One region of the Parageobacillus sp. VR-IP genome, then DNA from elsewhere that is predicted to be linked to it. Evidence: predicted binding sites of a transcription regulator. Region 1 holds the regulator's gene; each other region holds the start of a gene.
The links. Region 1 encodes Rex, which represses fermentation and respiration genes when NADH is low (regulators of the CRP and FNR family bind a similar motif). Its sites were predicted from a motif close to TTGTGAAATATTTCACAA; they were not measured.
Positions count from the first base shown of each region.

Region 1 (5,739 bases):
GAATTACAAAAACAAATGGCGAAATTAGACAACGTTGAGCTGGTGATACCGCCGTTATCATTATGCACTGATAATGCGGCAATGATCGCGGCGGCCGGAACCGTATTGTATATGCAAGGAAAACGGGCGGATATGGCATTAAATGCAAACCCAGGCCTGGAGTTAGAATAAGGGGAATGATACGGGCTTTTTTTCAGGATTTATTCTTGGAAGAAGTCCGTTTTTTTATTAAAAAAATAAAGGTTGTGCATATATTTATCCACAAGTTGTGGATATTGTGGAAAAATAGAAAAATCTCTATGATATCAGGGAAGAAATAATCACAGTTTTTTTTACATAACCCCCCTATTTTTTGTGGATAATGTGGAAAAACCGGTGAATAACTTGAATAACGGGAATAAAATTGGGGATAAGTTTGTGGGTATGTGATTAACTAAAAAAACATCCACCTGTTCATAACGGGTGGATGTTTGTGTATTTTGTTATTTCAGTGTATGAAGTTCTTCCCATTCCACTAATAATAGATCCAGTTTTTGTTTCATTTCCTCGTTCTCTTTTGTCAGCTGTTGCACTTTTTCATGATCTTGGTAAATGTCAGGATCGCATAATTGTTCTTCCACGTGCGCAATTTGTTGTTCTAATTCGCCAATTTCCGCTTCGATTTCTTCAATGCGGCGCTTGCGCTGCCGCTCTAGTTTTTTTGCTTCTTTTTCTTGTTCATAATTCAATTTTTTCGTTGATTCTCCACCAGGAAGGTTCGCATTGGTTTGCCGCTGCTCCGCAGCAGCGAGACGTTCGAGTTCCAGCATTTCTTCTTTTTTGGCGATATAGTAGTCATAGTCACCTAAATATTCGGTAATTCCATCACTAGAAAGTTCGTATATTTTCGTGGCGATGCGATTGATAAAGTAGCGGTCATGAGAGACGAATAAAATCGTTCCAGGGTATTCAATTAAGGCGTTCTCGAGCACCTCTTTGCTGTCTAAATCAAGATGGTTGGTCGGTTCGTCTAAAACAAGGAAGTTCGCTTTTTGCATCATCAATTTGGCAAGCGCCAGTCTTGCTTTTTCCCCGCCGCTTAGCTCCGATACGTGCTTTAGCACATCATCCCCAGAGAATAAGAAGTTTCCGAGCACGGTGCGGATTTCTTTTTCCGTTTTGTCAGGGAATTCATCCCAAAGTTCATCGAGCACGCGCTTATTTGAGGACAAGTCGGCCTGGTTTTGGTCATAGTAGCCGATTTGTACGTTCGAGCCGTAGCGGAAATGCCCTGCTTGTAGCGGGAGTTTATTGACAATCGCTTTTAGCAACGTGGATTTGCCGATTCCGTTCGGTCCAATCAAAGCGACGCTTTCCCCGCGCGTGATGCGAAAGCGGACATTGCGAAAAATTAGCTGATCCGCATCGTATCCCACTGCGACATCTTCAGCGATTAACACGTCATTGCCGCTTTGCCGCTCGATTTCGAAGGAAAACGAAGCAGCCTTTTCGTCCCCGATCGGCTTCTCCATTCTTTCCATTTTTTCGAGCCGTTTTCTTCTGCTTTGCGCGCGCTTGGTTGTCGAAGCGCGGGCAATATTGCGCTGAATAAAATCTTGCAGCTTTGCAATTTCTTCTTGCTGTTTTTCATATAGTTTTCGTTCCCGTTCGTATTCCTCCGCCCGTTGCTCCAGGTAACGGCTGTAATTGCCGCTATACCGCTTTAATGTTGCACGTGACAGTTCGTATACTTGGGTGACTACTTTGTCGAGAAAATAGCGGTCATGCGATACAATTAAAATAGCGCCAGGATACGTTTGTAAATATTGCTCCAACCATGTTAATGTTTCGAGGTCTAAATGGTTGGTCGGCTCGTCCAAAATAAGCAAATCGGGCTTCATTAACAGCAATTTTCCGAGCGCCAGCCGCGTTCGTTGTCCGCCGCTTAGCGATTGGACAGGAGTCGTCATATAATCGTACTTAGAAAACTGCAAACCGTGTAAAATGGAGCGAATATCAGCTTCGTATTGGTAACCACCTTGTTCTTTATAGCGCTCTTGCAACGCGTCATAGTCTTTTAATAGTTTTTCATAACGGGAAACGTCTGCAAGCAGATTGGGATCGCCCATTTGCATTTCCATCGCTCGCAATTGCTTCTCCATCACCTTTAACGGGGCGAATACCGTCATCATTTCTTCCCAAATCGACAACGAAGAGTGAAGCCCGCTGTCTTGGGCAAGATAGCCGATTGTTACTTCTTTTGGTTTAATAATCTCCCCGCTATCGTAAGACATTTCACCGGCAATGATCTTTAATAGGGTCGATTTCCCGGCTCCGTTTCTCCCAACAAGAGCAATACGGTCTTTTGATTGTATTTCTAATTTTATATTCGATAAAATAAGGTCAGCGCCAAAATATTTTGTCAGTTGGTTAACTTGTAAAATGATCATTGTTTTTCACCTCTCGTTTGACAATAATAGTGTAGCGTAAGTGACTTTCTTATCGCAATAAAACGATAAAAGACAGATGACGAAAAATAGTGTATAGTTTATAAGTGGAGGAGATTATGTTGTCATCATTTACCCATTTCAACGAACAAGGCCGGGCAAAAATGGTCGATATTACGAACAAAGAGGATACGGTTCGCATAGCGGTCGCGCAAACAAGTGTGACAGTAAATAAGGAAATTTATGAAAAAATGACAAACCACACGATCGAAAAAGGGGATGTGCTTGCCGTTGCGCAAGTGGCAGGTATTATGGCAGCGAAAAAAACAGCCGATCTCATTCCAATGTGCCATCCGCTTATGCTAAAAGGTGTCGACATTCAGTTTGCCTGGCATGTCGAAGAAGAAAAAGCGTTGTATCAATTGTTGATTACCGTAACGGTGAAAACGAAGGGAAGCACGGGGGTGGAGATGGAAGCGCTAACGGCAGCCTCTGTATGTGCGCTGACAGTATATGATATGTGTAAGTCGTTAGATAAAGGAATGGTTATTGGCCCAACCTATTTGGTAGAGAAAAAAGGTGGAAAGTCAGGACATTATCAACGCGAAAAAAGAAGTGCTGGGGGATTCATCAATGAGCAATGAACAGCCAAAAATTCCGCAAGCAACGGCCAAACGTTTGCCGTTATATTATCGTTTTTTAAAAAATTTACACGCTTCTGGGAAACAACGCGTTTCTTCTGCCGAACTGAGCGAGGCGGTCAAAGTCGATCCTGCGACGATCCGCCGCGATTTTTCCTATTTTGGCGCGCTTGGCAAAAAGGGATACGGATATAATGTCAACTATTTGCTGTCATTTTTCCGGAAAACGCTCGATCAAGATGAGGTAACGGAAGTCGCACTATTTGGAGTCGGGAACTTAGGCACCGCATTTTTAAATTATAATTTTTCGAAAAACAATAATACGAAAATTGTGATGGCATTTGACGTAGATGAAAGGAAAGTCGGTACAGAAGTCGGCGGGGTGCCTGTCTATCATTTGGATGAATTGGAAGACCGTCTTCACGAGGGGATTCCAGTAGCAATTTTAACGGTGCCAGCCCATGTTGCTCAGTGGATTACCGACCGTCTTGTCCAAAGAGGAATTAAAGGAATTTTAAATTTTACACCAGCGCGCTTGAACGTACCCAAGCATATTCGCGTCCATCATATTGACTTAGCGGTCGAATTGCAGTCGCTCGTTTATTTTTTGAAAAACTACCCGCTTGAATAAAAGGAGAGAATAAAACGTGAAATATTTATTAATCGTGCTTGTCATCTTATTATTGTTTGGAACAAAAAAACTTCCAGAATTGGGCAAGTCGCTCGGTCAATCGCTCCGCGAATTTAAGGATGCGACGAAAGGATTAGCCGATGAGGATGAAAAAAAAGCCGACCAATGATGAGTTAGGATGGTTGACATATGAACGATAAAGAAATGTCGGTGTATGAGCACCTAGGAGAGTTGCGAAAACGGCTTATCATTGTTCTTGTTTTTTTTGGCATTGCTTTGATAGGAAGCTTCTTTTTTGTAGAACCGGTCATTTTATATTTGCAGCGGACGGATGAAGCAAAAGAATTGACGATGAATGCGTTTCGTTTGACAGATCCGATCAAAATTTATTTTCAGTTTGCTTTTGTCATTGCCTTTGTTCTTACTGCTCCGGTTTTGCTTTATCAACTTTGGGCGTTTGTCAGTCCGGGATTGTATGAAAAAGAGCGAAAGGTCACTTTAAGTTATATCCCTATTTCGATTGTTCTCTTTTTCGCTGGCGTTAGTTTTGCGTATTTTGTTTTATTTCCGTTTGTCGTTCGTTTTATGCAAAATTTGGCGGAACGCCTGGGCATTCATCAAGTCATCGGCATTAATGAATATTTTGAATTTTTGCTTCAGCTCATCTTGCCGTTTGGCATTGTCTTTCAGCTGCCGGTAGTAGTGATGTTTTTCACAAGACTTGGTTTGATTACACCAATGTTATTGATCAAAATACGAAAATATGCTTATTTGGCCTTGCTGATTGTAGCTGCGGTCATTACGCCGCCGGATGTATTATCGCAAGTCATCGTGATGATTCCGCTTTCGATTTTATATGAGGCAAGCATTTGGATTTCTAAGATGGCTTACCGCAAAGTGCTATTGGCGCAACAGGAACAAGAAAACCTCCCGTGAAATCAAACGGGAGGTTTATTGCGAAAGTGGAGTGCGAATAGACGTATTGCTGCTCCAAAATCAAGCGTAGCCAGGATGGCAAGGAAGATCGTGAAAAAGTTCCAAATCGTATCTTTTGCACTTTGAATGGACAAGTAAGTAAATAGCACTCCCATCAGAAAATAGAAAAAACCAAATTGTAATGGCGTCCCTTTCATTGTTTAAAAGCCCCCAATAATGAGTTGTATCTGCTCTGTCTGCCGCATTATTTTTTCAATTTCATCAGCAAACAATGTTTGTATGACGACCACGAACGTATTCATGGTAACATGGGCGAAAATCGGAACGAAAATGCGTCCCGTTTTCGCATAAAGAAAGGCAAACGTAAATCCCATTGCTGCGTACAAGAGCAGGTGTTCAAGTTCCATATGGACGATGGCGAATAAAAGCGAACTAACTAGCGCGGAAATGAAGAAGTTGTATTTTTGATATAGCGTTCCAAAAATAATTTTACGAAAAATTATTTCTTCTAAAATCGGACCGATAATGGAAGTCACGACCATTAATAAAGGGGTGACTTGAATGATTTCAACAATTCGTTTTGTGTTTTCCGAGCCTGGTTCGATACCAAGCAAGCGCCATTCAACATTAGCGGCAAGGCTTTGGGCAAAGAGCGACAAAAAGACGCCGCTGATCGCCCACATCCAAGCGACGGGCAAAGAAACGCGATGACGAGTATGCCGTTGTTTTATATCCTCACGCAAGAAAAAGATAATAATAAAAAACGCAATAGCAAAGCTAATGACCGCCCAATAGCCAGAGGCGAGCTTTGCGGCAACGAGTTTATTTTCGACATGTTTTCCCACGCCGAGAAAGCGCAAAAGCGGAACTCCTACAATACCAGACAGTTGCATGATGATATACGTAATAATGACATACCAATATTGTCGTTTCAAGGAAACTAACCCCTTTGCCAACAAAATAGTGATACTTCCCGTATTTTAGCACATCTTTTGCAAAAATATAAAAAAATTGATTGCCGCCGTTTATCGATCATGGAAATGTGAAATACTTGAAAAGGGTATAGAAGGAGTAAAGAAAAGCGGTTATTTTTTTTATTTCCTAC
Region 1 is NZ_JABVYQ010000016.1:3,035-8,773, forward strand. It holds gene tsaD (tRNA (adenosine(37)-N6)-threonylcarbamoyltransferase complex transferase subunit TsaD) at 1-171, shown strand, start outside; gene HT574_RS19370 (ABC-F family ATP-binding cassette domain-containing protein) at 483-2,429, opposite strand; gene moaC (cyclic pyranopterin monophosphate synthase MoaC) at 2,549-3,070, shown strand; gene HT574_RS19380 (redox-sensing transcriptional repressor Rex) at 3,060-3,698, shown strand; gene HT574_RS19385 (twin-arginine translocase TatA/TatE family subunit) at 3,715-3,867, shown strand; gene tatC (twin-arginine translocase subunit TatC) at 3,888-4,634, shown strand; gene HT574_RS19395 (YdiK family protein) at 4,637-4,831, opposite strand; gene HT574_RS19400 (CPBP family intramembrane glutamic endopeptidase) at 4,835-5,569, opposite strand.

Region 2 (5,739 bases), on a different contig from region 1:
CCAGGAGTATATTCCATCTAAATCAGATTTACCGGCAATATGGATTTCCCATGAGGCAAGATATAGAAATATGAAACGGACTTATACGTATCAAAACTCCTGTTTTCTCATACATTGTGATAAGAGGAAAAGGGGAGGAGATGTGCATGCGACAAGATGAGTTAAAGGAGTTGGAACGGGCGATTGCTGAGATTACGGAAATTGCCGAAGGATTTGGGTTGGACTTTTATCCGATGCGTTATGAAATTTGCCCAGCGGATATTATTTATACGTTTGGTGCGTATGGCATGCCCACAAGGTTTTCCCACTGGAGCTTTGGCAAGCAGTTTTATAAAATGAAGCTGCATTACGATTTGGGGTTAAGCAAAATTTATGAGTTGGTGATTAATTCTGACCCGTGTTATGCGTTTTTGTTAGATACGAATACGTTAATCCAAAACAAACTAATTGTCGCTCATGTGCTGGCGCATAGCGACTTTTTTAAAAATAATGTGCGCTTTAGCAATACAAAGCGCGATATGGTCGAAAGCATGGCAGCGACCGCCGAGAGAATCAAACATTACGAACATCAATATGGAAAATTGGAAGTAGAAAAGTTTTTAGATGCGGTATTGGCGATTCAAGAACATATCGACCCGTCACTGCTTCGTCCAAAACTATCGTGGACGTGGGAAGATACGGAAGTATATGAAGAGGAAGAACCGCCAAAAAGAGCGACGCCATATGACGATTTATGGAGTCTTGATGAAAAAGATCGCCCAGCTCCGCCTCCGCGCAAAAAGCGCAGGAAGTTTCCGCCGCAGCCGGAAAAAGACGTATTGTTGTTTATTGAGGAGTATAGCCGTGAATTGGAAGACTGGCAGCGTGATATTTTAACGATGATGCGCGAAGAAATGCTCTATTTCTGGCCGCAGCTTGAGACGAAAATCATGAATGAAGGCTGGGCGACGTATTGGCATCAGCGCATTTTGCGGGAAATGGACTTAACAAGCGACGAGGCGATTGAATTTGCGAAATTAAACGCGAATGTTGTACAACCGTCGCGCACAGGAATTAATCCGTACTATTTAGGATTGAAAATTTTTGAAGACATTGAAGAGCGTTGGAACAACCCAACGGAGGAAATGAAAAAACGTGGGGTGAAGCCGGGATCGGGCCGCGAAAAAATTTTCGAAGTGCGCGAATTGGAATCCGATATTTCGTTTTTGCGCAATTATTTAACGAAAGAGTTAGTAATGCGCGAAGATATGTATTTATTCCAAAAGCAAGGAAAAGAGTATAAAATTGTTGATAAAAGCTGGGAGCATGTTCGCGATCAGCTCGTGAGCATGCGGGTCAATGGCGGGTTTCCGTACATTACGGTCAATGACGGAGATTACATGCGCAATGGCGAACTATATTTAAAGCATTGGTACGAAGGGATCGAATTAGACATTAAATATTTAGAAAAAGTGCTTCCGTATATTTATCAGCTATGGGGGCGTCCTGTTCATATGGAAACGGTGGTGGAAGAGAAGCCTATATTATTTACGTATGATGGAAAAACAGTGCATCGGAAATATATATAATCCGTGTGACATAGAGCTGCTTTGAAGGCAGCTTTTTTTATTTGTTTGTATACAATAAAAAACAGCAACAGTGGCCAAGAAAGGAGAAAAGGAATTTGTTCCACTATACAATCGAAGTGCAAATCGGGAATGTCGATTGATTATAATTGCCTTCCCATCCCCTTATAGTAGACAGCTTGATGGAAAGGTTAGTATACTATAGGGGGTTTTTATTTGTCAACAATGTTTACGGAAGAAAGGTGTGTGGGAAATGAAGGAGAAAGCGCAAGCACCAACGGAGGATTCCAAATATATTCAACAGCATCTCGCCAATGAACGTACGTTTTTAGCGTGGATTCGAACGGCTATCGCTATAACAGGAATTGGATTTCTTATCATTAACTTGCATATCAAATCGTCCCATCATTCTTTATCCAACATGGCAGTGCAAATGATTGGAACGTTGTCTGTCGTAACGGGAGTGTGTACGGTTGTTTTTGCCACTATTAGCTATTTCCAAAAAGCAAGACAAATTAATGAACAAACATTTCGTACCGCTCGTTTTCTTATTTGGTTTTTAGCACTTTTAGTGTTATTTGTCACACTGTTGTTTGGTTATTATTTTTTTGTTTCTTTGTATAAAGCATAAGAAAATGGTTATCATCATTATCGGTGGTAACCATTTTATTTTTGGGATCCATAAGCATAATGGATAAAAAATTTTATGGTATAAAACATTTTTACATTTATAACCCTATTAATCATGATAAATTTGTGAAAAACATCACAAACTCGGTATCTTGTCAAAGTTTTTTATTATAATTGTTGACAAAATAAATAAATAAGAGCAAGAGGAATCAAAGGAGGAAAAAATGTGTGGAAACGCCAAGAAAAATGGCTTGTGATGGTTAGTTTTCTTGTTGCGGTGGTTATGCTTCTGTCGATGGCCGGCAGATTGTTTTCATAAAAGGGGGATATTGCGATGTGGGAATATGATCCAGTTCTGTTTAGCCGAGTGCTTACGGAACTGACGCTGACGTTCCATATTATTTATGCAACGATCGGCGTCGGCGTCCCGTTAATGATTGCGATTGCTCAATGGGTGGGCATCCGCAAAAACGATGAACATTACATTTTGCTGGCGCGGAGATGGACGCGCGGCTTCGTCGTTACGGTAGCCGTCGGCGTTGTGACGGGAACGGCGATCGGATTGCAGCTGTCGTTATTATGGCCGAACTTTATGCAACTTGCAGGTCAAGTCATCAGTCTGCCACTGTTTATGGAGACGTTTGCCTTCTTTCTTGAAGCGATTTTCCTTGGCATTTATTTATATACGTGGGATCGATTTGAAAATCAGAAGAAACATTTGTTGCTGCTCATTCCGGTTGCCATCGGTTCTTCGGCATCGGCAATGTTTATTACGATGGTAAACGCGTTTATGAATACTCCGCAAGGTTTTGAATTGAAAAACGGAGCCATCACGAATATCGAGCCGCTTGTGGCAATGTTTAATCCAGCGACGCCGACGAAAGTGGCGCACGTCTTGGCGACAGCCTATATGACTTGTGCTTTTGTCTTGGCGTCCATCGCCGCTTGGCATTTAATGCGAGGCAACCGCCATATTTATCACAAAAAAGCACTACATTTAACGATGAAAACAGCTTTGATTTTTTCACTTGCAAGTGCACTTGTCGGCGATTTATCCGGCAAGTTTTTAGCCGAGTACCAGCCGGAAAAATTAGCGGCGGCGGAATGGCACTTTGAAACGAGCACCCATGCGCCGCTTGTCTTGTTCGGGACACTTGATGAAAACAACAATATAAAAAATGCGCTGATAATTCCAAACGCATTAAGCATTTTGGCGCATAATCATCCCGCCGCGGAAGTAAAAGGATTAAACGAATTTCCGAAGGAGGAAACGCCCCCGCTTTACATTCACTATTTATTTGATTTAATGGTGACGCTTGGCGTGTTTCTCACCGTTGTAGCGGCGGTTTATTGGCTTGGAAAAATATTTAAGTGGAAGTTTGTCGAGAAAAAATGGTTTTTCGGTTTGTTGGTAGCCTCCGGTCCACTTTCGATGCTGGCGATTGAAGCGGGATGGTATCTTGCCGAAGTCGGCCGGCAGCCGTGGATTTTGCGCGGTTATATGAAAACGGCGGAAGCGGCGACATCGTCAGCGTATGTCGATACGATGCTCATTTTATTTTCGATCTTGTATCTTATTTTAGGAATCGCGAGTGCGGCGGTGCTGATTAACATGTTCCGCAAAAACCCGGTCAAACGGGAATTGGTGGAACGTTCGAGCCAGCAGGAGGTGATGGCGGAATGACGTTGGAGATTGTTGGCATTTCTGTTTTATGGCTGTTTTTGTTCGGATACGTTATAGTCGCCTCAATTGACTTTGGTGCTGGATTTTTCAGCGCATACAGCGATTTTGCCAAGAAAAAGCATATTTTACATAAAATTATCCAGCGCTATCTTTCCCCGATATGGGAAGTGACGAACGTGTTTCTCGTCTTTTTCTTCGTCGGCATCGTCGGCTTTTTCCCGAAAACGGCCTATTATTACGGCTCGATTTTGCTCGTTCCTGCCAGCATTGCCATTGTGCTTTTGGCGATCCGCGGGTCGTATTATGCGTTTCATACGTATGGCGGGACGGAAAGAAATTGGTATTTGTTTGCCTACGGGCTAACGGGGCTGTTTATTCCGGCGTCACTATCGATTGTGCTGACGATTTCGGAAGGGGGATTTGTGGAGAAAAGCGGGGAAAAACTCACTTTATTATATAAAGAGCTGTTTATCAGTCCGCTTACTTGGAGTATTGTGTTGTTAAGCATTACGAGCGTTCTCTATATTTCCGCTACATTTCTAACATATTACGCTAATGAAACGGGGGATATGCAGGCGCGCGAATTGCTGCGGAAATATGCGCTAAGTTGGAGCGGACCAACGATTTTATCGGCGCTCCTCATCATTTATCAGCTGCGGCATCATAATCCGGAGCATTATAGCAACATGTTCAATATTGCTTGGATGTTTGCCATATCATTTCTGTTTTTCGTGTTGACCGTTTATTTGCTTTGGAAAAAGAGACATTTTGGCTGGGCGTTTATTAGCTTGCTGCTGCAATATGCGTTCGCGTTTTACGCATACGGCATTTCTCACTATCCATATTTGTTGTACCCATACTTAACGATTTACGACGGATTTACGAATCAAACAATGGCGATCGCGCTTATTATCGCGTTTATCGCCGGTTTGTTGTTATTAATTCCATCGCTGTATTTGTTAATGCGATTGTTTTTATTCAACAAAAAATATGTAAAAGGACAATTATAGGAGGAGCATAACATGCAAACATTTCTTATTATGTATGCACCAATTCTTATTGTGGCGTTGTCTGTGGTTGCCGCGTTTTGGGCCGGATTGAAAGACAAACAGGTCGAGTAGGGCTTCCTGCTCGGCATTTTTTATATTTGTTAGTTGACATTTATGGAAAAATCGATTACTATAAAGACTAGGTTATATACCCATACATGTATATGTAAATAAAATATTTTGTTTTGTAAAAACTATGATCGAGAAAAAACGAGGAGGAATTCTTGATGAAAGTAGCGATTATCGCAGCTAACGGTAGTTTATTTGACGCATACAAAGTATTCAATATTGCCACAGCGGCAGCGGCATCAGAGGCAGAAGTAGGCATTTTTTTCACGTTTGAAGGGTTGAATCTCATTCATAAAGAAGCACATAAAAACTTACCGCTTCCAGAAGGAAAAGAGCATCTTCAAGAAGGATTTCAAAAAGCGAATGTTCCGTCAATCGAAGAGCTTGTAAAAATGGCGCAAGAATTAGGTGTGAAACTGGTTGCATGCCAAATGACGATGGACGTCATGGGTCTTGACAAAGATCAATTTGTCGATGGAATTGAAGTCGCTGGAGCGGCCACATTTTTAAACTTTGCGAAAGACGCCGACATTACGTTGACGTTCTAGTGGAGGGATGAAAATGAAACGAGTTACGGTATATACAACAACGACATGTCCGTATTGTGTAATGGTGAAAAACTTTTTACGTGAACAAGGCGTTCCGTTTGAAGAAGTAAACGTGCAGCGGGATCCTGCCGCGGCGCGGAAACTTGTTGAAACAACGGGGCAAATCGGAGTTCCACAAATCGAAATTGATGGCC
Region 2 is NZ_JABVYQ010000001.1:34,163-39,901, forward strand. It holds gene HT574_RS00285 (SpoVR family protein) at 147-1,568, shown strand; gene HT574_RS00290 (YidH family protein) at 1,819-2,196, shown strand; gene HT574_RS00295 (cytochrome ubiquinol oxidase subunit I) at 2,530-3,879, shown strand; gene HT574_RS00300 (cytochrome d ubiquinol oxidase subunit II) at 3,876-4,889, shown strand; gene cydS (cytochrome bd oxidase small subunit CydS family protein) at 4,902-5,000, shown strand; gene HT574_RS00305 (DsrE/DsrF/DrsH-like family protein) at 5,156-5,545, shown strand; gene HT574_RS00310 (glutaredoxin family protein) at 5,559-5,739, shown strand, end outside.
Region 2: a site for Rex is predicted at 2,320-2,337, ahead of HT574_RS00295 (cytochrome ubiquinol oxidase subunit I). Genes of this name have one in related genera too.

Region 3 (5,739 bases), on a different contig from region 1:
ATTTCCTTCGCCTTGCGAATCGCCTCTTTTGTCACGTTTGGCGTTGCACTTGGCGTCATCGAGACACGCAAGCCTTTGTCAATCGCATATTTTGCAAGATCATATATATCCGGACGCATGAGCGGATCTCCGCCGGTAAACACGAGAAGCGGCTGATCCATCTCATATATATCATCAATTAACTTTTTCCCTTCTTCAAATGTCAATTCGCGTGGATCGCGATGATATTGCGCCTCGGCCCGGCAATGAAGACATTTTAACTGACATGCTCTTGTTAATTCCCAAATCACAATAAACGGATTTTCGTTAAAGTCTCTCACTATGTTCCCCCTCCTCGCTTTCATTGTACTGCATGGGAGGAAACACTCATGTGACATATATCACAAAGCGATTTATGTCACAATATCGTCACACTCATTCGGTTTATTTACATTGCGAAACACGACCTCATTTTCCCAAAAATCTTGCTCCGTCACATAACGAACATGACAACGATGAAGCAACGACTTCATCCTGTTATCCTTTGCTTGCAGCAGCTTTTTGATTTGCCCGAATGTCCGTCGATGATACATGCCAACTAACGGTTGAATTCGGCCAAAATGCGCACATATAATCGCATCAAACTCCTCGTTCGCATATTTAGCAAGTTTTACCGCTACTTCTGGCCGCATATACGGCATATCGCACGGAAGCACAAATATCCATTCCGCTTCGCTTTTTTTCATAACCGTATAGATTCCCGCCAGCGGTCCTTGACCACGATACCGTTCATCATCCATAATCACTTTTTCCACTGTCTTTTGTCGAAAACAATCTATTAGTGAAGGATGGCTAACAATATAAATATCCTCAACCACTGTGCGTAACGCTTCTACAGCAATTTCAAAAAAATATTTTCCGCTAAACTTGGCAAACGCTTTCGGGCTGCCAAAACGCCGTGACTGCCCTCCTGCAAGGACAACCCCTGTCATTCCTTTCACCGTCTGTCCCCTTTCTCCAACTCTCTGTTTCACTGTATCATGAAGGCAGCGAAAAGAAAAGATTCCCGTAATTTTTCGGGAATCTTTTTTAAAAATCTTATTTATTTTTTACCGATTGCGACTCGCCAAATTTCCGGACCTTCTTCTAAGTATTCCCAAGTAAATTGATCTGGGCGCTCCATCATAAACTGATAATGCAGCGGGCGCGGATCATGATCGTTTGTTAATTCCATCACTTCACCTGGTTTCAAGCTATCAAATAAGCGAAAGATCGCAGGATGTCTTTCACGCGGTTCATAATCAGGCGCATGAATTTTTGCAGCAAATTGACTCATAATTGTTGCCTCCTTTATAGTATAATGAATTATATATACATCATAATCGTTTTTGTCGTTTGTCGTAGTGATGAACATCACAACTTATGAATGATAATTTTCAATCGTTTATGAAAGGAGAAATGATGTTGGAAGAGCTTGTTGGCTTTTGTTCGCAGTGCGGCAAACCAATACATTGTTTGCATGGGTTTTTAAACGGCATCATTAGCGATGAAAAAGAAACGTTGTATTGTTTTCAATGCTACGAAGAAAAAGAAGAAGCAAAGAAGAGTTAACAACGAACAAGATAGAAAGCGCTATCATACAAAGATAAAAAAGAATCACAGCAATTTGTGCTGTGATTCTTTTTTATTTATTCTTCTTTCGTTAAATCGACCACCGGAAGCGCCTCTTCCTCGCCGTGTGTCGGTTTACGCAAATGGAATAGCGCTTTGACGCTGAACACCATAATTACAATGACACCTATTAAGAAAATCGTATCCGGAACAGCACGGAGCGTAAGCAAGGTTTGTACAAGATCCTGTTGTAAAAATGCCGGAGAACGCGATGCCCAATAGCCATGTTCAAACGCTTCTTTCATTTGCAGAATACCGATTGGCAATAGCGTCACTGCAATCATCCCTGCAAGCCCGATATTGAGCATCCAGCATGCGAATTTTAACCATTTATCGTTCCATGCTTCCGGCTTGACGATATTGCGCAGTGAATACAGCAACACCGCAATGCCGAACATGCCGTATACTCCCATCATTGATCCATGGCCGTGAGTCGGCGTTAAAAATTGTCCGTGTTCGAAGTAGCTGACTGCTGGCAAGTTAATTAAGAATCCGAGCACACCCGCGCCGACTAAGTTCCAGATCGCTGTAGAAATCAAAAACCAAAACGTTGACTTATAAGGGAAGTTAGCCCCGCCATCACGCATCATTTTGTATTGTTCATATGCTTCTAAAATAAGCAATGTAAGCGGAATGACTTCAAGCGCCGAGAAGACGGCACCAAGCGCAATCCATATTTCCGGCGCACCGTTGTAATAGTAGTGGTGACCGATACCAATGACCCCGCTGCCAAGCAAGATCGTAAATTGGAAATATAACGCTCTTACTGTAGAATTTTTTGTGACAAGTTTCATTTGCACTAACAAAAAGCCGATCACAACAACCGCAAACACTTCAAAAATTCCTTCTACCCACAAGTGGATGATCCACCAGCGCCAGTAATCGGCCATCGTAAAGTTTGTGTCCGGTTTCATAAAGAACGCAAAGATGTAAAAGAACGGCACCGCAATCGCCGAGTAGAACAATAAGTGAATCAATCCGCCTTTATCGCTTTCTTTCTTTAATCCGCTCTTAATGCCGCGGAAGACGATAAACAGCCAAATAAGCATACCTACTACTAAGATAATTTGCCAAATGCGGCCAAGCTCAATGTATTCCCATCCTTGGTTACCAAGCAAGAACCAGTTGTTTCCTAAATATCCTTTCACACCGAGCCATTGTCCGATCATGCTGCCGCCGACAAGAACAACGAGGGCCCAGAACAAAATGTCAACGAGAAGCCCTTGTTTTTTCGGCTCATGTCCGCCAACAAGCGGTGCGATAAAAATCCCCATGCCAAGCCATGATGTCGCAATCCAGAAAATCGCTAATTGTAAATGGTAGCCTTTCGCAATGTTAAATGGCAATAAATCATGAATCCATTTGATGCCGAAAAAGCTGTCTGGCTCTACATAATAATGGGCAAGCAACGCGCCAAACATCGATTGAACGAAAAACAGCACGGCTACGATCGTAAAGTATTTTCCTGATTTCACTTGCGAAGGAGTTAATGGCTGCTTACGCAAATCGATAACCGGGAATTGTCCTTCTTTATATGCTTCCTGCATGCTCAATTGATAGCGGTGGAAGAAGTATAAAATGATCCCAACGAATAAAATTAAGATAGTCACGCTTGCTCCGCTCCACCACATAGCGGAAAACGACATTGTATTTCCTGCATCTTCATAATATGGCCAGTTGTTTGTATACGTAATGTGGTCCCCAATTCTTGGAGTGCTTGATAACCAAGCTGTCCAGAAGAAGAAATCAGCAATTTGCTGAATTTGATCTCCATCCGCTACCCAGGCGCGATGTGTTTTTGGCATATCTGATTCTTTAATTAACCCTTTTTTCAATCCCCAGCCGTCACCGTTGGTGAATACATGGCGGTAATAATCGCGGACTTTTTCGAGTCCATACACTTGTGCATCGGTTAGCACAAGCACATCAGTAACAGGGTTGTAGCGGTTTTTCCGTATTTCTTTAATTACTTTATCACGAATAATCGTTTTTTCATCATTGGATAGTTGCGAGAATGGCTTATGATAAAGTTCTTTTGCTTTATAGTCTTGCATTCCTTCCGTGTAAATCTTCAATGCCTCTGCTGTATAATCTGGACCCATGTAAGATCCGTACCCAAGTACGGTACCGTAATCCATCAAGCCATATTTTTGCAATACTGCCTGCCCGCCGATAATCGTTTCTTTTGTCATCAACACCTTGCCGCTTTCACTACGCACTTCTTTCGGCCGTGGTGCCATTTCTTTAAAAATCCAGTATCCGCCGACAAGCAGGACGGTAAAGCTGATTAAAATCGTAAAAACTAATATTGATTTAAGGAAACTATTTTGTGTCCTCCGTTCAGGACGTAAAGACGGACCAACTGATGGGTTCACTTCCATCTATCTCAACCTCCTATCTTTGAATTCAACCTCATTGTAACGCTGAAAAAATAAAAAAAATGTGAGTCATGACAAACGCATACTATGATTTATGTCACAGCTTGCATATGAAGAAGCTCATAAAATGGTAGTATAGAAATAATGGAAAGCCTTGTAGTTTCTTTAATCCTTGTCAAAAGGGACTCCACTTGGTGAAAGACACATTTTCGTAAAATTTATATAAGGAGATGGAATAATGACAAATGATTGGATGAAAGAAAGGTTAAAAAATGTTCCGCTTTTTCGCGAGTTGTCCGATCATGAACTGGAGTCGCTCGTATCGATTTCCCATGTACGCGTTTATAAACCGCGGACATTTGTTTTTATGCAAGGGGATCCGTTAGAACGCGTCTATTTCATCCATTCCGGAACGGTAAAAATTTATAAAACCGATATGGGCGGAAAAGAACAAATTGTTTCGATTTTGCAGACAGGTGAAATGTTTCCGCATACCGGTTTTTTCTTAAAAGGCACATACCCTGCGCACGCGGAGATCATCGACGAAGCGACGTTAATTGTGATTCCAATCGCTGACTTCGAACAAATGTTAATTTGCTATCCCGAGTTATGCATTAAATTATTCCGCGTCATGGGTGAAAAAATCGTCGACTTGCAAAACCGTTTAGAAGAACAAATTCTCCATAACACGTATGAACAAATTATTATGCTTCTGTTGCGCTTAACGAAAACAAATGCGATGCGTCAAGGAAAGCTTTACCGTTTGACTGCTCATGTGACGAACCGGGAGCTTGCCAATATGATCGGCACCTCACGGGAAACAGTAAGCCGAACGCTCAGTCAATTAAAACGAAAAGGATTGATCGATATTAATGAAGATGGATTTTACCTTATTGATAAAGAAGGATTAGAAAAAGAAATCTTTTTCTAATGAATGTGATGCAAATCACAACATGTGAAAATGAAAATTACTATCATAGCAGTAAAGGAGGGATGATGGTGGGAACGATCGTAGAGTTAGATGTCCGTGAGGATTTAAAGAATAAAATCGAACCGTTTGAAAAAATTATGAATGCTGTTAAGCCGTTGCAGCCCGGAGACATCTTTATTTTGCATGCGCCATTTAAACCGATCCCGCTGTTTCCGATTATGAAGGCAAAAGGATTTTCGTATGAAGCGGAACAGATCGAAAAAAAGCATTGGAAAGTTACGTTCGTCAAACAGGGGTGAGAATGATGATTCTTGATAATCGTGGACTAGAGCCGCCGCAGCCAATGATGAGAACATTGGCGGCGTTAGGGAAACTGCAGCCGGGGGAAACGTTAACCATCATTAACGACCGCCGCCCGATGTTTTTATACGAACAGCTTGACGAACTTGGCTATAAATATGAAACAGTGGAGCGGGAAGACGGCAGCTTTCAAATTACGATTACAAAAGGATGACAGCAATGATCCCAACCAATACAGCATATGAAACGAATATTCGCCTTCCCCTTTTGTTCATCGTGTTTGGCGTCGTTGCCTTTGTTGCGGCACAGGCGATATTGCTTGCCGCCGGACCCGCGGTGACAAGCGGCGTGTTTCGCTTGCCGAACATCTGGGCGGCAGTTCATTTGGCAGTGCTCGGCTTTGCGCTAATGATCGCGATGGGGGCAATGTACCAGCTCGTCCCAGTCGCGTTTTTGACGCCAATTTGGAGCGAACAGCTA
Region 3 is NZ_JABVYQ010000001.1:188,940-194,678, reverse strand. It holds gene HT574_RS01100 (TIGR04053 family radical SAM/SPASM domain-containing protein) at 1-320, opposite strand, end outside; gene HT574_RS01095 (molybdenum cofactor guanylyltransferase) at 393-980, opposite strand; gene HT574_RS01090 (DUF2249 domain-containing protein) at 1,082-1,315, opposite strand; gene HT574_RS01085 (hypothetical protein) at 1,438-1,590, shown strand; gene HT574_RS01080 (nitric-oxide reductase large subunit) at 1,668-4,031, opposite strand; gene HT574_RS01075 (Crp/Fnr family transcriptional regulator) at 4,267-4,959, shown strand; gene HT574_RS01070 (DUF2249 domain-containing protein) at 5,025-5,258, shown strand; gene HT574_RS01065 (DUF2249 domain-containing protein) at 5,264-5,473, shown strand; gene HT574_RS01060 (hypothetical protein) at 5,479-5,739, shown strand, end outside.
Region 3: a site for Rex is predicted at 1,381-1,398, ahead of HT574_RS01090 (DUF2249 domain-containing protein). Genes of this name have one in related genera too.

Region 4 (5,739 bases), on a different contig from region 1:
GTATCACTTCGGGGCGGTTTGGTTCGGCGGCGCAGCTGGGGTCGCGACGGTCATCGGCGTTCTGTTGCTGCTATGGCGGAGGTTAAGCGTTCGTCGTATTTTCCGCAACAGCAGCAAAAGAGATTTCCTTGTATTGTTTTTGTTAACCATCGTCATTTTAACGGGATTTACAAATACAGTAGGATATACCGCTACGGGAGGAACGTTTGATTATCGCGATACGATTGGCCCATGGTTTCGAGGCATTTTAACGTTTCGGCCGCTGCCGCAACTAGTAAGCGATGCCCCGTTAGGATTCCAAATTCATATTATTACCGCCTTATTGCTGTTTGGCATCTGGCCGTTTACCCGTCTTGTTCATGTTTGGAGCGTTCCGCTGACGTATTTAAATAGACATTATGTTGTATATCGCCGCATGCGTGCAAAGAAAATTTAAAAACATCCCTCCTTTTCCATCGAAAAGGAGGGGGTTTTTATTCAATGCAACAAATATCCACCGGACAGTTTTCGCATTGAATTTCCTGCTTTAAATAGTCGAGGTCATGGATCGTAATTTTTCCTTTTTTAATGGAAAGAACGCCTTGCTGCTTTAACGTGTTTAACATGCGGTTGACGCTTTCGCGGGTGGTGCCGCAAAAGTTGGCTAAATCTTGGTTTTTCAGCGTTAAGTCGATGAGGATGCTTCCGTTATCCAGCTTGACGCCATAGCTGTTGCACATGCGGATAAGCGTGGAATACAGTGCTCCTTTTTTGCCGTGCATAATTAAATCGCGAAATTTTGTTTGTGTCCGCCGCGCATGCGTGCTGACCCATTGCATATATTCATAGGTAAGTGAAGGGTTAGTGAGGAGCTGCTGTTCTAAATCATCTTTTTTAATGGCTGCTACTTCGCCATCTTCGATCACTTTTGCTGTTAATAAATAGCGAGGTTCTGCTGTAAACAATGTTAGCTCGCCGATAATTTCCCCAGGGCCGCAGATGCGGAAACACATCTCTTTTCCGTCAGCGCAAATTTTACTTATTTGCACTTTCCCCGAAAGAATAAGATATAGTTCAGCGGCTGCCATTCCTTCTTGGAATAAAAACGTTCCTTTTCGTATTTTGACTGTATGTTTGGCGGAACGAAGCAATTCACGTAAATGGGCAAAGCGGTCCTGCTGATTGAACTTTTTGGCTGCAAGCATCTGGTTCACCCCAATAGTTTGTTGTCACTTTCATTGTAAAAACAATGAAACTGTCCTGAAGTGATAAAAATCACACTTTTTTTGCTTCGTGATGATTGTCACGATGCTGTCACAAACTTTTCTAAAACGATTTGCATGTTTGTTATGTTAAAATGTGAGTAGTATCACAACATTTTTCTTCTTTTTTTTATATAGTGAAACAGAATGGTGTTGTTGAAAGAGGTTTTATGATGATGGAATTTTGGTGGCCGGTTTGGTTATCCATAAAGGTTGCATTTGTTTCTGGAGTAATGGTTATGCTTCTTGGCATCATCACGGCTAAGTGGATGGCGCGCCGCCGGTTTAAAGGAAAAATTATCATTGAAACATTGCTGATGCTTCCGCTTGTGCTGCCACCATCGGTTGTCGGTTTTTTTCTTATCATTTTATTCGGAAAAAACGGTATGATTGGCAAAGGAATAGAAACATTGTTTCACGCGCCGGTGATGTTTACATGGTACGCAGCGGTGATTGCGGCTGTGGTCGTTTCCTTTCCGCTTATGTATCAATCGGCCAAGGCCGGATTGGAAGCGGTGGATGAAACGATTGAAGGAGCGGCGCGCATCGACGGAGCAAATGAATACCAAGTTTTTTGGCATATATCGATTCCGTTGGCGAAAAAGGCGCTTATTTCCGGAGCGATTTTGGCGTTTGCCCGCAGCCTTGGCGAATTTGGCGCTACTCTCATGTTTGCGGGAAATATTCCCGGAAAAACGCAAACGATGGCAACCGCCATTTATGTGGCGATTGAGTCAGGAGAAATGAATTTAGCGTGGGCATGGGTAGCCATCACGGTGCTTTTGTCGTTTTTTCTGCTGCTGTGTGCGACAACGTTTAAATCTCATTGAAAGGGGGAAGCGGGATGGAAAGAAAAGAATCGGAGGCCGTTGTCGACCGCTGGAACCGACCACTTCGCGATTTGCGCATTTCGGTAACGGATCAATGTAATTTTCGATGCGTATATTGCATGCCGGCAGAAATATTCGGTCCGAATTTCCGTTTTTTGCGTGAAGACGAATTATTAACGATCGAGGAAATGGTGCTGCTTGCTGAAAGTTTTGCCGAGCTTGGCGTCGAGAAAATTCGCATTACCGGGGGAGAGCCGCTGCTAAGACGGGATTTGGATATCTTGATTGAACGATTGACACACATTCCCGGCATCCGCGATATTGGCCTTACAACGAATGGGATTCATTTAGTGAAATGGGCAAAACGTTTGAAAGAAGCGGGGCTGAAGCGCGTTAATGTTAGTTTAGATGCGCTGGATGATGATATATTTAAAAAAATGAACGGCGTTGGCGTCGGGGTCAAGCCGGTGTTAAAAGGAATTGAAGCGGCGCAGGAAGCCGGGCTCGGCGTCAAAGTAAACATGGTTGTGAAAAAAGGCATGAACGACTCGCAAATTATCCCGATGGCTTCTTATTTTAAGGAATGGGGCATTACGCTTCGCTTTATCGAATTTATGGATGTTGGCACGACCAATGGCTGGGATTTCTCCCATGTCGTCACAAAAAAAGAAATGTATGAACTTTTGCAACAAATGCATCCACTTGAACCTGTGGAAAAAGCCTACTTCGGCGAGGTGGCAAGCCGCTACCGCTATGTTGGCACCAACGTGGAAGTCGGGTTTATATCCTCGGTGACGGAATCATTTTGCCGCAGCTGCACCCGGGCGCGCATTTCCGCCGATGGCAAGCTGTATACGTGCTTGTTTGCGACAAGCGGCGTTTCGTTGAAAGAAAAGCTTCGTTCTGGAGCGGATAAAGAGGAGATCAAGAAAGTGATTGCATCCACATGGAACACGCGGACAGACCGCTATTCGGACGAACGGACGGAGCAAACGGCAAAAATGCGGAAGAAAATTGAAATGTCTTATATTGGCGGATAAGCAAACTGGACCGTTTCCTTCTAGTGGAACGGTCCAGTGTTTTTGGTTTATCAAGACATTTCCGCCGATGGCTCTGCTTCTGCGAGAACGCGCGGGAATAACACGTTATTTTCCAAATGGATATGTTCAAATAAATCTTCTTCTAGTGCTTCTAGTCGATTGTAGACAAGGCGGTACGTACCGCATGCATCTTCCGGTGGGGTAAAGTCATTCGTAATTTTGCGAATCGTTTTGATGATGTCGCCAGCAACGTCATGTTCATTGACAAGTTCGCGAATCACTTGTTTCATCGTTTCTCTGTTTTCTGGAGTCGGAGTTTCTTCAAATTGCAAAATAATCGGAAAAGCGTAAGTTTCTTCTTTCACCGTATGCTGTTCCAGTTCGGTTTTCAGCTCGTTAAACAGCTTATGAACTTGCGCAAGATGCGGATGATGCATTCCGTGGACGCGCAGCACTTTGGTGACGTAAGGGCTGAGCTGAGGCAGTTCTTCCGCCAAGTAACGATGGTGTTTTCCAATGATATGATCGATCAGCTCGCGATAAGAAGCTTCCTTCCAGTTTCGATCGACATTTTCGAGCGATTGAGCATAAAGCGTGTTCAGCTCTTCCAAAATCGCTTTTTCGTCCAAACCGCGCTCTTTTATTGCCTCCTGCAATGGGCGCTGCCCGCCGCAGCAAAAATCAATTTTGTATGACTTGAAAAGATCGCTTGCTTTTGGAAATTGTGCTACGATATCACCGATGAGCGATTGTTCTGTAAACCATTTTTCCATGGCTGATACCTCCATCTTATATCAATCGTTACAACTTAAGCATATTTCTTTTCTTTTTTGCATGTCGTGATGTACATCACATAAGGGAAGAAATTTTGAACAAATTGTGTTAGAAAAGAAATGAAACGGATAAATGTGATGAACATCACGACTAGCTTTGTTTCGTTTCCGTACAATGAAAATAGGAAAGAAGGGATGGGGGATGTTTCGGCTGTTGAAGGCTGAACAGTTGGAAAGCGAAAATCGACATAATGTCAATGCATTAAGTAAATCTTCACGCGAAACTTCCGATCATCAACAGTGCGGATGAACCAATAAAAACTTGCTTTCTTTGGCAGTTTGCTTGCTCTTCTAAATGTAAAAAAGTAAAATAATGGATATCGTGGACAGCCATTAAATGAGAAAGGGAGAGAAAAGCATGGTGGAAAAGCGAACTCCGATTCCGGTAACGGAAGCGATCGAAAGGGTCATGAAATATGCGGGGGAAGGGGAAGCGGAAACGGTTCGGCTTGAGGAAGCATACGGTCGGTATTTGGCTGAAGAATTGCGCGCCGATCATGACGTTCCGCCGTTTGACCGCTCCCCATATGACGGTTTTGCCATCCGCGCTGTGGACTCCGCGCAGGCGAAGCTGGACAACCCGGTCGAATTTGAAGTGATTGAAACGATTGGTGCGGGACAGGTGGCGACAAAAGCGGTGGAACCGTTTCAGGCGGTGCGCATCATGACAGGAGCGCAAATTCCCGCTGGATGCGACGCGGTTGTCATGTTGGAGCTAGCCAAACAATATGAACGGGATGGCAAAACGTATATGTCGATCAAACGGCCGTTTCGTCCGGGAGATAATATTTCGTTTCAAGGGGAGGATGCGAAAAAGGGCGATGCTCTTGTTCCAAAAGGCACGCGGATCAACCCCGGCGTACAGGCGCTATTAGCGACATTTGGATATGCCAAGGTAAAAGTGGCGCGCAAGCCGCGCATCGGCATTTTTGCGACAGGCAGCGAGCTTTTGGATGTATCCGACCCGCTCGTACCGGGAAAAATCCGCAACAGCAACGCCTATATGATTCAAGCGCAAGTGGTCCGCAGCGGCGCGGAGCCGATTTATTTCGGCAAATTAATGGACGATCTGGATACTTGTTTTGCCGCGATCCAATCCGCGCTCGATCGAGTGGATATGTTGATTACAACAGGAGGCGTCTCTGTCGGGGATTATGATTATTTGCCGATCATTTATAAACGTCTCGGCGCTGAAGTGCTGTTCAATAAAGTGGCGATGCGCCCGGGCAGCGTGACGACGGTTGCGCATCTTGACGGCAAGCTATTGTTTGGGCTATCGGGCAACCCATCCGCCTGCTATGTCGGCTATGAACTGTTTGTGCGCCCTGTTGTGCGGACGCGTCTATTTTCCACGAAACCGTATTTGAAAAAAGCAACGGCTATGTTGATGGCCGACTTTCCAAAGCCAAATCCGTTCACCCGCTTTGTCAGAAGTTACGTAGCGCTCGAAGACGGACGGTTAACGGTGGCACCGGTTGGCATGGATAAATCGAATATTGTCACATCATTGGCGAGAGCGAACGCCCTGATGGTGCTTCCAGGAGGAACGCGCGGGTTTGCCAAAGGCGATGCCGTTGAGGTGTGGCTGCTAGAAGATGAAGAGGGAAGCGACGTATGAACGTCTGGCAGGTAGTCGGCTATAAAAACAGCGGCAAAACGACGCTGATTGAAAAATGGGTAAAAATCGCGTCTTCTGAAGGGTACCGTGTTGGAACGATCAAACATCATGGGCATGGCGGCGAACCGGAAAGACGATATGCGGATACCGACTCAGAGCGCCACGAACGGGCGGGGG
Region 4 is NZ_JABVYQ010000001.1:204,935-210,673, forward strand. It holds gene narI (respiratory nitrate reductase subunit gamma) at 1-436, shown strand, start outside; gene HT574_RS01140 (Crp/Fnr family transcriptional regulator) at 474-1,184, opposite strand; gene modB (molybdate ABC transporter permease subunit) at 1,415-2,071, shown strand; gene moaA (GTP 3',8-cyclase MoaA) at 2,086-3,111, shown strand; gene ric (iron-sulfur cluster repair di-iron protein) at 3,162-3,884, opposite strand; gene HT574_RS01160 (molybdopterin molybdotransferase MoeA) at 4,303-5,562, shown strand; gene mobB (molybdopterin-guanine dinucleotide biosynthesis protein B) at 5,559-5,739, shown strand, end outside.
Region 4: a site for Rex is predicted at 3,949-3,966, ahead of ric (iron-sulfur cluster repair di-iron protein). Genes of this name have one in related genera too.